3 regions of the Phosphitispora fastidiosa genome follow, and region 1 is predicted to be linked to each of the others. Evidence: riboswitches for the same ligand, from Rfam matches in the RefSeq annotation. Region 1 holds a riboswitch; each other region holds the start of a gene.
The links. A riboswitch is a leader RNA that binds a small molecule or an ion and turns the genes downstream of it on or off. The one in region 1 is predicted to bind cyclic di-GMP.
Positions count from the first base shown of each region.

Region 2: another riboswitch for cyclic di-GMP. It lies ahead of Ga0451573_RS02820 (transglutaminase-like domain-containing protein); the one in region 1 lies ahead of Ga0451573_RS15625 (Flp family type IVb pilin).
Region 3: another riboswitch for cyclic di-GMP. It lies ahead of Ga0451573_RS05845 (methyl-accepting chemotaxis protein); the one in region 1 lies ahead of Ga0451573_RS15625 (Flp family type IVb pilin).

Region 1 is NZ_JAHHUL010000019.1:81,405-85,736, reverse strand. Features, by position in the region: gene Ga0451573_RS15640 (pilus assembly protein TadG-related protein) at 1-49, opposite strand, end outside; gene Ga0451573_RS15635 (TadE/TadG family type IV pilus assembly protein) at 54-470, opposite strand; gene Ga0451573_RS15630 (A24 family peptidase) at 476-1,006, opposite strand; gene Ga0451573_RS15625 (Flp family type IVb pilin) at 1,212-1,394, opposite strand; cyclic di-GMP riboswitch class I at 1,508-1,592, opposite strand; gene Ga0451573_RS15620 (glycosyltransferase family protein) at 1,611-2,135, opposite strand; cyclic di-GMP riboswitch class I at 2,329-2,414, opposite strand; gene Ga0451573_RS15615 (response regulator) at 2,575-3,267, opposite strand; gene Ga0451573_RS15610 (sensor histidine kinase) at 3,279-4,332, opposite strand, start outside.
Region 2 is NZ_JAHHUL010000002.1:93,492-97,823, reverse strand. Features, by position in the region: gene Ga0451573_RS02835 (hypothetical protein) at 1-74, shown strand, start outside; gene Ga0451573_RS02830 (phosphomannomutase/phosphoglucomutase) at 496-1,878, shown strand; gene galU (UTP--glucose-1-phosphate uridylyltransferase GalU) at 1,954-2,865, shown strand; cyclic di-GMP riboswitch class I at 2,983-3,062, shown strand; cyclic di-GMP riboswitch class I at 3,199-3,277, shown strand; gene Ga0451573_RS02820 (transglutaminase-like domain-containing protein) at 3,291-4,148, shown strand.
Region 3 is NZ_JAHHUL010000004.1:107,247-111,578, forward strand. Features, by position in the region: gene Ga0451573_RS05845 (methyl-accepting chemotaxis protein) at 1-1,589, opposite strand, end outside; cyclic di-GMP riboswitch class I at 1,582-1,668, opposite strand; gene Ga0451573_RS05850 (Na-translocating system protein MpsC family protein) at 1,682-2,041, opposite strand; gene Ga0451573_RS05855 (gluconeogenesis factor YvcK family protein) at 2,286-3,584, opposite strand; gene rapZ (RNase adapter RapZ) at 3,588-4,332, opposite strand, start outside.

The DNA.
Region 1 (4,332 bases):
CGACAACATTTCCATTTTCCCCGGTTATCATCCTTCTGAACATATCCATACCGTCACCCCTCCACTCGCATAGTTGTCTGGGAGGTAACAACAAAAGGGTCTCCTATAATCGGTCCAATTATTGGAGCAATTATATCCACTGGATATGACACAGTAACCTTAACGGCACTACCCCGTGGTCTTCCACTCAAGGTGGCCGGGGGATCAATTGCTATGCCCATGGAAGCAGTATCAAACTGATCAGCATTAGTACCGCTTTCCACAGCATTAACAATTTCCGTATCGGTTCCCCCTACAGCGCCTTCTCTGGCTCCTTCACGTGATAGATTTGTTACTATCATGTAGGTATTCAATATACGACCAAACTCTACAATACCAAAAATCAACATAAGAAGAATTGGCAGTACCAAAGCCATTTCTACAACGGCCTGGCCCCGCTGATTTCTACGAAAATCATGGAACCATAACATTTTCATCACCCCACCAGGTACGCTGCCAACGTACCAATTCCAATTGCTAAGCCGTATGGCAGGGATTCGTGGAATTCGGCTTTATCCAGGTTTTTCAGGGTATTCACTTTAAAAACACTGGTAACTAAGACTAAAAAACTTGTTCCGATACGTTTTAGTGTTGCAAACAACCTTTTCTGCTTAATCAATACACAGACAGCCAGAACCCCCCCTGCAATCCCGGTAGCCAAAAACGCCTTGCATACAAATACTGTTCCTTTCATTGCCCCTATGGCACCAAGCAGCTTTACATCCCCTGCCCCAAACCCGCCGAGCACAAAGGGAATAAAAAGCAAAGCCATACCTGCTCCCAGGCCCTTCAGGCTGAATAGGACACCACTGCTACCGTCATTCAGTAAATTAAGCAACAGCCCGGCAAGCACCCCGGACAATATTACTACATTGTAAATTTTTCGTTCCTTTAGGTCCGTGTAAACAGATATTATTACAATAGCTGCTACAGCAATATCTATCAGGTTGGTAACCTGAACTGTCAATGGCATCAACCCTTTTCGAAAACAGGCCCTACTTGCTGAAAAAGTAGGGCCTGTCATTTTTAATACACGTAACCATATCTTCTTTATGACCACTCCATCCCGGCAGCGGTACCATAGTAATATTTCACTTTGGGCCCATACCTTTACGTCACCGTTGAATAGAGGATGGGGCAGTGGATTGTCCACCGCCCCGGTACAAATTATCTTAAGGAGTCGGTGCAGTTCCGTTCAGGCCATCACTGATTGCTGTAAATTTTTCTATCAGAGTGTCGCCCATGGTAATTAAAACAGCGATAACACCAATTACAATTAGCGCCAAAATCAGTCCGTACTCGGTCATGCCTTGGCCTCTTTCTTCACTCCACAATCTTTTAACCATTGATAACATAATTATTACCTCCCTCAATTTTTTTTGATTTATTCCGTCCTTGTTTTAACCAAAACATAAAACCCTTCTCCACACTGCCTGTAGAGAAGGGTTGCTTTTTATACACTCCCCCCTTTGGCAGCCTGGCGATCATAGTGTTACCACCTTAGACCCATGGCTTTGCGCCGCCGTCTTTCAACGGCTTTGCCTTTTTCACTGAAGGTATCATTTTCAGTTTTATTTTAACACATTTCTACTAACTGTACATCGACCCTGGGTCTTATTTTTATATAGGACCGTGGTCCTATATAAACTCATTTTAGTACCCCCCAGTATCGACTCAACCGTTCTGATAATCAAACTGTAGTTTACCGAACTCGTCAAATTAAAACAATAAACAATATCACTGTGACACAAATCCATTACCTTTTTGGGGACACCTTTTTCTTCCCCACAGCAGGCAAAAAACCTTAGACCCGGGTAGTCCCTTGCCAGCCGTTCCAGAATCAGGCCGGTCTTATCGGCAGACCCAAAATCAAAAACCACAACCTCAATTGGAATAAGATAGCCGTATGCAAAAATTTCACGTACCAGGCCTTCGATAATGCCTTCCTGATTCCTCACCATCAATACCAAACTTGTCTTTTGAAAACCTTTACTGTTCCCTGACTTCTTGCACATCACCACCGTCCGTGTATAAATTGTGAAACAATATATAACAATTAACAGTACGGTTGCCCCAATTAACCAGCCAAGGTGCATTGTTTTCACCTCTCATAAGATTATTCCTCACACCATCTTATGAAAGAAAGGTCTCAGCCGCTAATCAGATAAGTGATAAACAGGGGCGTCCCCCTTTATTATTTTGGGAACCGAACTATTAAAGGCAGTGGAAAGAACAAAAACCTTTCTCCAAACTGCAGTCAAGAGAAAGGTATAGTTACCCCGGCTCTTTTTCGGCAGCTTGGCAGTCATAGTGTCAGACACCTTAGACCCATAGCTTTGCGTCACCGTCTTTCGGCGGTTTTGCTATTATCGACAGAGATGCTATATTAAATTCACACAACTAATTTATTTTATAATACTATATTTTACCAAACTTGTCCACACTTTTTTCTAATTTTTTCTTAGAAAATAATTTTCCTTCACTATAAATTTTTTTCACTATAAATTTATTTCACCCTGTTATTGCATTTGCCGCCTAAAGACTGACTAGCTTCAATTTAACTGCAGATATTACCGCCTGGGTCCTGTCTTCTACGTTCAGTTTCCTGAAGATGCTCGTAATATGATTTTTCACCGTTTTCTCACTGATAAAAAGGTGGCTGGCAATATCCTTGTTATGTACGCCGCTGGCAATGTATTTCAATATCTGCACCTCTCTCGCAGTAAGGCTGACATCCAGGCTGCCCCCCGGACACCGTGAAGCAAGGCCGCATGGCCCATAGTTCCGCTCTGCTTCACTGCTTTCCTGGCCCAGTTCCCTGCAGAGCATTGCCGTAATCCCCGGGTGGACCACCATCTCCCCTTTATACACTGCCTTAATGGTTGAGGCCAGGGCATCTGGATCAACATCCTTGAGTATATAGCCACTGACCCCCGCCCGGATAACCTCAACTACCTTTTGCTCGCTGTCTTCAACAGTAAGCGCAACCACCTTGATATCGGGGAACCTTTGTTTAATTTGCTTTGTAGCTTCAAGACCATCCATCCTAGGCATGTTAATATCCATGATGATAATGTGAGGGCTTAATTGTGCAGCTTTTTCGATGACCTCTTCTCCATCAGCCGCTTCACCGACAACATCAAGTGACGGGTCAAGCCTTATAACCTTGACAAGCCCCTGGCGGATTAGCGGATGGTCATCAGCAATCAGAACCCTGACCCGGTCCATATAACCTCCTCCTACCTGGCTACCGGAACTACAAAATAGACCTTTGTTCCCTTACCCAGTTTAGTCTCAAGCTTCATCTCCCCACCAAGAAGGTCGGTTCGCTCTCTCATACTAACCAGTCCAAAATTGTTTCCGGTCTGATTGGCGTGGTAATCATTCAGGTCAAAACCTATCCCGTTATCCTCAACAAATGCTCTCACCAGTTCATTATCCAATTCCACAACAACCTTCACTTTTGAGGCGTGGGCATGTTTTACAACATTGTTTAGGGCCTCCTGAATCAGGCGGAACAGGGCAATTTCCAAAACAGGTTCCAGCCTGGCCTCTTTCCCAAAAAAATTCATCTCTATATCTATATCGTTTTTTTCGCGAAAATCTTCAATATATCTTTTCAGAGCCGGAATCACACCCAAATCATCAAGAGCCATCGGGCGCAGGTCAAAAATGATTTTCCGCATATCCTGAAGGTTACTGCGCACAATACCCTTCAGCTCCTGCAACTCCTGGCTCACTTTGGCCGGCTCAACTTCCATCAGTTTTTCACAAAATTCCATCCGGAGGACAACATTCGCCATAGACTGAGCCGGACCGTCATGAATTTCCCTGGCAACCCGCTTGCGTTCCTCTTCCTGGGCCTTTACTATCTGCAGACCCATCTGCTGACGCTGCTGCAGGCTTTCCAGCTTAATATTTATATCTCTCAGGTTCCCCCCGATGAAATCCATGACAACGCCAACCTGTGAAACCATATTTTCAGCCTTTTCTGCCGTTTGCTGGAGATTTTGCCTGCTGGTTTCAAAGTCCTCCTTTTTGTGCAGCAGTTGGTCCCTCCGCTCTTTTAACAGGGTCAGCCTGACCTGCAGTTCCCTGACCTCCTCATAGGCAGCTTTAATCTCTGCCTCGGAATGCCTTTCAAAAGCTCCGGTAACCAGGGCTACCCGTTCCTGGACGATTCTTTCCTCTTTTTGAGCTGCTGCCAGTTCCGAATTAAGAGCCGCCAACTGGCTATTTGTTTCTGCCATGCTGTTCTTAATCCGCGAACATTCGCTGCGGGCATTTTCGGCC
Region 2 (4,332 bases), on a different contig from region 1:
CATACTATACGGCTGCCGTTAAATATGGTGATCAGAAATTAGAACCTCAAACCAAATTTATCAGTGGACATTGATTTAAATGAGCAAAGAGCAAATAGTCAGGCAGGATGCTGCATATATGGCATCCTGTTTTAGTTTGTTAATAGAAAATTTACAAATTGTTTTAAAAATTTTAATTTTACAAACCTTAAAAAATTAAAGGAATTGGCGTATAATATATATAGAATAAATCAATAGTTAAACACATGACAGTTTTGGTTTAGCCAAAAGCTAAAGTTGGCTCCACCCACTAAAGCAGAAGCTGAACCGATCAAAGGGCGCTGATTGCGCTCTTTTTTTGTGCTACAGGAAAGAGCGCGCATAGGGAACTGAAATATGCGCGCTTTTCTAGTGGTAAATATCTCCATATGTGGTTTTACCAACCCAGGCAGGAATTTTACAGGTGCTTGTACAATTACTTATTTGTTATTACATAAATGTACAGGAGGACCAAAGATGCATATTAATCCTGCGATATTCCGCGAATACGACATTCGGGGTATTGCTGCAACAGAACTGACCCCGCCGGTGGTACACAAAATAGGACAGGCCTATGGCACCTTTGTTCTGGGCAGGGGAGTTGACAAGGTTCTGATCGGTGGTGATGTCCGCCTGTCGACACCGGTTATCCGGGAAGACCTCATCAAGGGGCTTTCCTCTGTAGGTCTGGATATTGTTGATATTGGCATAGTGACCTCCCCGATGTTTTATTTCGGGCTGCATCATATGGATTTTGACGGAGGAATTATGATTACCGGCAGCCATAACCCCGGGGAGTTTAACGGGATGAAAATGGCGTGTGGAAAATCAACAATTTATGGTGCGGACATACAGCAGATAAAGAGGATCATTGAGGAGGACGCTATCATTGGAACCGGACGCATAGGCAGCGTAACCGGAGCTGATATCTCTGAAACATACCTTGAAATGCTGTCTTCCAAAATTCAACTTGGACCCCGCAGGTTGAAGGTGGTGGCAGATGCCGGCAACGGCGCTGCCAGCATGTATATCGAAAAATTCCTGACATCTTTGGGGTGTGAGGTAATTCCCCTTTTCTGTGAGCCTGACGGAAATTTCCCCAATCACCACCCAGACCCGGTGAAGAGAGAGAACCTTACCTACCTGGTGGAAGAAATAAAAAAACAGCAGGCCGAGGTTGGTGTGGCTTATGACGGAGATGCTGACAGAATCGGTGTGGTTGATGATACCGGAGAGGTTATCTGGGGTGATAAGCTGATGGTGCTCTATTGGAGGGAGATTCTTCGGAAAAATCCCGGGCAGCAGGCCATTATAGAGGTTAAATGCTCCCAAGCTCTGGTGGACGAAATAGAGAGGCTGGGTGGCAGGCCATACTTTTACAAGACGGGCCATTCACTGATTAAGGCTAAGATGAAGGAACTTAATGCCCTGTTTACCGGGGAGATGTCGGGACATATGTTTTTTGCTGATGAGTATTATGGTTTTGATGATGCTTTTTATGCCACCGGGCGGTTGCTGCGAACCCTGTCACATGCTGATGAAAACCTGTCCAGCTTGCTGGGTGACCTGCCGCAGTATTACAGCACGGCTGAGACCAGAATTGACTGCCCTGATGAGATCAAGTTTGGCATTGTTGAGAAAATACGGGAGCAGGTCCTTAGGGTTTATGATGCAATCACTGTTGATGGGGTCAGGATAATCTATCCCGATGGCTGGGGTCTGGTAAGGGCCTCCAATACCCAACCGGCTCTGGTAGCCAGGTGTGAGGCCAGGACACCGGAAGGTTTGGCTTTTATAACCGGTGATTTAAAGGAAAGGATCCTCCGGGCGGGGCTTCCGGACTTCAACTGGGAGTATTAGGCAAATGACCATGCAATAAGCTGTTTTAAAAGCTGTTAGCAAAGCTGATACCATTATGTTTTGGGGGTGATTGTTTTGAAAAAGATTCGTAAGGCTATTATTCCGGCTGCCGGACTGGGGACACGGTTTCTTCCGGCAACCAAGGCCCAGCCCAAGGAAATGCTGCCAATAGTTGATAAACCGACAATCCAGTATATTGTGGAGGAAGCAGTGAACTCGGGGATAGAGGATATCCTGATAATTACGGGTCGCAGTAAGCGGGCAATAGAGGACCACTTTGACCACACTCTGGAGCTAGAGCTTCTCCTGGAACAAAAGGGGAATACCAGACTGCTTAACCTGGTCCGGGATATTTCTGAAATGGTGGATATTCACTATGTTCGTCAAAAGTTCCCGCGCGGTTTGGGGCATGCGGTATATTGTGCCCGGAAGTTTATCGGTAATGAACCGTTTGCCGTCCTGCTGGGTGATGATGTTATTGTCAGTGAAAAGCCCTGCCTGAAACAGCTTATGGACGTATATGAAGAAAAAGGCGGCACTGTCCTTGGGGTACAAAGGGTAGCCAAAAAGGAAGTAAACAAATACGGTATTGTTGACCCCGAAGGGGATGACAGCATACAGACAGTGAAAGTACACAGCCTGGTGGAAAAGCCTGCTGTTGAGGTTTCGCCGTCCAACATTGCGGTACTTGGCCGGTACATAATAGAACCTGAGATCTTTGAACTCCTGGAAAACACTACTCCTGGAGCAGGTGGTGAGATTCAGCTTACAGATGCCCTCAAGGTTCTGGCAGGACAAAAGCCGATGTATGCCCATGTATTTCAAGGAAAGCGCTATGATGTGGGTGATAAAATGGGTTTTCTGAAAGCAACTGTTGAATTCGCCCTGGCCCGCACTGACTTGGGAGGGCCGTTTGCGGCATACCTGAAGGAACTGGTGGGGGGTAGTGATTTCATGAAGGAGATTGCTGTTGGAAATGGGGAGTAGCTGCTGTAATGCTGCATTTCAACAAAATCTGACAAAGATTTGACAAAATTAAACAAAAACTCTTGCGCTATTTAAAATACAGGTGTATAATAAAAATGAAAATAATTTAACAACTCATTCTGATAATGGCAAACCCATCGAGAGGTGGGGACGCAAAGCCACGGGTCTGGGTAACTCCAGATAGCCGGGTTACCGGGGAGTTATATTTAGGCAGTGTTTATTTCATGGCCTGTTTCCGGAACCCGGAGACAGGCTTAATTGTTTACCAAAGTGAATACTCACCAAAACTATATTGGGAAATGAAGAGTTTTTCCAGATTGGAAACACTGTCACTCCCGATAAAGGCAAACCCATCGAGAGGTGGGGACGCAAAGCCACGGGTCTGGATATTCCAGATAGCCGGGTTACCGAAGGAGGTTTTGGCCGTGAAAGATTTCAGGCTGCTTAGAAGGATTCTGATAATCTCAACTGCTATTATTCTTATCACTACATTTGCTCCGACAGCATTTGCCGGGGAGGCAAACATCAGATGGTTTTCCCCTTACACCGAAGGTAATTCGGTGACACTGGCTAGTAACAGCTTTGATACCTGGTTCGGTTTCCAGGGTACTGTTACCGAAAAATATACAGGAATAATTGTCAGGACTGTTCTGGGTGATGACCAGACCTACTACTATTACCCTAAAGTTGGCAATACGGTTGCCGGGGCTGTATACCTGAGATTTGGACAAGGCACATACCGGGTGGATTTCAACCTGGTAAAACCGGGTCAGGCCGGTACGATTGCGTATGATTCGCTGGCCAGAGCACAGATTGAGAACACTGACAACGGTGATAAGAGATATCTGCTCCCTTCATGGGGGATTGAAAGCAATAACCCAGTAATAACCAATAAAGCGCGGCAGATAGTAGGACAAGCCGGGGATGACTACAGCAGGACCAAAGCCATTTTCCAGTGGGTCAGCAAAAACATGGTTTATGACATGGACAAGTTTCGCCGCGGTGAATTTTATGATAATGACGGCGCTGTGAAGGCTCTACAGACCCAAAAAGGGCTGTGCCGGGACTACGCAAACCTGGTTACCGCAATGTGCCGGGCCGAAGGGATTGAAGCCAGGACCGTAATCGGAGAGGCCGGGACCGGGGGAACCTGGTACGGGCACGCCTGGAACGAGGTCCGGATTGGCGATAGATGGGTCACCATGGATACAGTCTGGAAGGTATTTGACCAGGATGCAGGGATTTTTGGAACCACCCATAAGAAAACCCAGGAAGTCTATTAAACATTCCTCGAACCTCCTTTTTTCTGAAGCGACCGCACACGATGCGGTCTTTTTTTTGTGTCTTGATCAAAGAGAGGTTAAACACATAGCAAATTAAAACAATTATACTTGAAATATTTGTTAAGAAAGTATATAATTAATTAATAAAAGTTTCAGGTTACTTACTTCAACTAAGTAAATATCA
Region 3 (4,332 bases), on a different contig from region 1:
AACCCTTTTCCGTGTTCACCGGCCCTGGCAGCTTCAATAGCAGCATTCAAGGCCAGCAGGTTGGTCTGCTCGGCAATATCATCAATTACCTCGATAATTTCCCCTATCTTCTGGGACTGTTCACCTAACTCATTTATTCTTTGGGCAGTCTCAAAAACTGCTCCTTTTACCCCCAGCATACCTTTAACAGTTTTCTCCACAGCATGTCCCCCTGCAGAAGCCACTTCCCCGTTCTGCTTTGAGGAACTTTTTACCTTATCCATTCCCCGTGCCATCTGTTCAATTTTGTCGGTCATCTCATTAACCATAGACGTAGTATTAACCACACTTCTGCTCTGTTCCTGGGCGCCTGATGCTATCTGTTCGATAGCCTGAGATACCTGTTCCACAACCTTAACGGTATCAGTAACGCTTCTGGACTGTTCCCCTGCGCCCATAGCTATCTGCTCAATGGCCTTGGCAACCTGTTGAGTTGCCTTAGTAGCCTCCTCACCGTTGGAAGAAAGTTCCTCACTGGTAGCAGCAACAGATTCACTGGTGGTATTAATCCCCTGTATAAGTTCCCTGAGATTCCTGACCATTTTATTAAATGATTCTGCCAGGTCCCTGATTTCATCTCTGGATTTGACACGCAGTTCCTCTACAGTGAGATCCCCGTCAGCAAGTTTTAGGGCAACCCTGGCCATCTGGGTAACAGGTTTTGATATACTTCTGGCCATGAATACAGCCAGTAACAATCCCACCGCCAGGGCAATAAAAATGGTAATAATGCTGGTATTTCTTCCTATGTCATAAGCGCTTTTATTACTGGATACAAGTGCATCGGTTTCCTGCCTGTTTAATACGGCGAAGTCATCCAATACCTTGTTGCCGGCATCATACCTCGCCCTTGACTCACCCTCCAGAAGGGCCAGTGCCTCAGCGTTCCTACCGACAGTAACAAGTTCCATGAGGCGGGCATCAGTCTCCAGCATCTCCTTCCAGGTTGAATTGATATCAGCAAACACCTTTTTTCCATCTTCTGTTGTCACGAGACCTTCGATCTCAGAAATTTTTGCTTCAAAATCCTGAACACTTTTATCAATTTGCGTTTTATACCCCGCAGTGCTATTAACATCCCCGCGGTAAGCCGAGAAGGCGTATTGGACTATATAAATTCGGTAATCCGCGTTATAGCCGTTTAGCTCACCAACAATCCTGGTCTTGCGCATCCAGTTGTCACTTATTTCGGTGGCATTTCCGTTAATCTGGTCTGCCTGCATTATCCCCACTACCCCGATAAAAGCCGTTAAAAGCAATACAACCAGAAAACTGCCAACAAGTTTGGTACTGATTTTAAGTTTCACTAAGCCTTTTTTCTTCATTCTTCCAACCTCCCTGTAAATTAGTACAGCCTTTTCTGCAGAGTAATCCGTTACTCTGGAACGTCTGCTCACCTCCCGCCAAACTGATTTATACCTATCAAAAATAGCAAAAGACATCCATAGATACCATGCAGTCCGTTTTTCGGACCGATTGGAACCATAGATGTCAACTGAGAATTTCAGCCATTCAGGCTGCGCTTCCCAAAATATAAGCCTTTCCGCCAAGCAGTTATCCTCCAGGAGATGACTGCCTTAGACCCTTGGCTTTGTGCCCCTGCCTTTAGCAGGTTTACCTTTTTCAAGCATTTTATTTACTTTTAAAATGGTTCGTCCAGTATTAACACATTTATCGCGAAATTTGCCGGCACATCTATTTCATATAAATGCCTTATTATTTTACAGCCCAGTACATTCTCCACTCTTTGTTCCACTTCTTCTTTCATACATTCAAATACTGCCTGCCGGTATGCTTTAACAAGACCGGCCTTTTGTGGCTGCTGTCCTATCAGTTGGATTTCGGAAGCTCGCAGGAAACAAAAAAGTTCAATAACTACAACATCACCCGCAATACGCAACCTGACTTTCTCAGGACCCTTTCCAAACAGTTCCTTACAGATCTTTTTGGTTTCACTCAACAGTATATGTCGGGCATAAGTGCAGTCAGGTCGGTTTGACACCAGATCTCCTCCACGTCTTCCGGGGTGGCCGGCGCAGGCAACACCTTCTTAAAAAAAACAAAAGACATCCCTGTACCATACAGTATCGGTACCGGATGGTACTAACAGATGCCGGAACAAGAGATCCTACTCTCAATAGTAGGCGCTCCTACTTAATTATGACTCAAAGCTCGTGTTTGTTTTTTCGACAAAACGCGTCTAATTCCCTTCTTTTTTCAAAAAAAATGTCGTGTTTTAGTAATGTCTACATTCCTTTTACCTTCTGCTTTACCAGGAAAAAGCCCTGCAGCAGGGATTTCTCCTGACCCAGTCCTAACTTACCGACAAGGCCCATCACCGATTCTGCCAGTTTTACCGGGTCATGCCGCACCAAGTCACTCTCAAAAACCAGGTCCTCTTTAACAGGCTTTACTTTCATTTCTTCTATCTGCCGCAGGTCAGCCTTAACCGGCACCGCGCCGTCCCTTTGATATTTTCGCAGCAGCTTCCGGGGAATTTCCTGGACATTGACAATAGCATAATCAATCAATCCTGACCCGGCATGGCGGTGAATCGCCCTAATATGGTCCGCTGCCGTGTAACCTTCAGTTTCACCCGGCTGTGTCATAATATTGCAGGCATAAACCGTCACTGCCGGTGAAGCGGCTATTGCATCAGCCATGCCCCGTATCAAAAGGTTCGGGATAACACTGGTATACAGGCTTCCCGGACCCAGTATGATCAGGTCTGCATCTGCTATGGCCCGGAATGCTTCCGGGACAGGCTCACAGTCGCCAGGCTTAAGAAATACCCGTTTGATCTTTTTGCCTGTACGCGGAATCTTTGATTCACCCTCAATAATACTGCCATCCTCAAGTTCAGCACAGAGGCAGCAGTTCTTCAGGGTAGCAGGTAAAACCTGACCCCTGACAGCCAAGACCTTGCTCATCTCCCTCACTGCTGTCCCAAAATCACCCACAACCTGAGTCATCGCTGTCAGCAGCAGGTTCCCCATGCTGTGACCTGCCAGACCGTAACCATTGGAAAACCGGTGCTGAAACAGGTCTTCCATCAGGGTCTCCTTATCTGCCAGAGCAACCAAGCAATTCCTGATATCTCCCGGAGGAAGTATCCCAAATTCACCCCGGAGTTTCCCGGAGCTGCCTCCGTCATCAGCAACAGTAACAATAGCTGTAATATTGCTGGTATATTTTTTCAGGCCCCGCAGCAGCACCGACAGGCCGGTCCCTCCCCCGACTACAACGACCTTGGGACCCCGCTTAAGGTGATGCTTGCGGTAGATAAGACCGGCAACATCCTCTTCTCTCCCCGGGGCGAGCGCCTTTATTAATGAATTAAGGGTATTCCGTGTCCCTAAACACACCATAAAAGCTCCCACCGCAAGAAGGAGGAGCCCTGTTGCCAGGGGGGAGCCCTGGAGGACATGGTGCAATTTATTTGTCACCAGTATTATCCCGGCCCCAAAACAGACTGCCCCGGCAAAAGCCAGGAACATCCAACGCTTAATGCGCATACCGGGGTAAAGCCACTTCAATCTATCCATACATTACACCCCTGACGTGTTTTTCTCCAGGTCACGGTGTCTCTTGTTAACCAGGTAATTGTTGGTTTTCAGGGATTCAAACAGTTTATTGACAAGTGTAACCGAGCGGTGCTGCCCGCCGGTACAGCCAATTGCTATAACCAGGCTGGTTTTCCCTTCTTTGATGTAATGGGGAATCAGGAATTTAATCAGACCGGAAAATTTCTTCATAAAAGTCCTGCTGACAGGAGAATCGAGCACATAATCCTGAACTTCGCTGTCATTACCGCTCAGCGGTCTCAGTTCCTCAATGTAATGCGGGTTGGGCAGAAACCTGACATCAAAGACCAGGTCGGCATCCATCGGTATGCCATACTTATATCCGAAGGACATCACATTTATGTTCAGATTATGTTCCTCATTATCCCCTCCGTAAAGCAGGGTTATCTGTTCTTTAAGCTGTTTGTTGCTGAGATTGGAGGTATCTATCACTTTGCTGGCCTTGCCCTTCAATTCCTCAAGCTTCAGCCGCTCTTCCCTGATGCCTTCCAGGACCCTGCCGTGGATACCCAGGGGATGGCGTCTTCGTGATTCCTTAAACCTCCTTACCAGAGTCTCGTCAGATGCATCCAGGAATAGAATCTCGCACTTGATTCCCAGTGATTTAAGATTTTCCAGGGAATCATAAACAGCGTCAAAAAATCCCCCGCCTCTGATATCAACTACCAATGCTATCTTATTTATTTTGCCTTCTGATTGTGCACAAAGT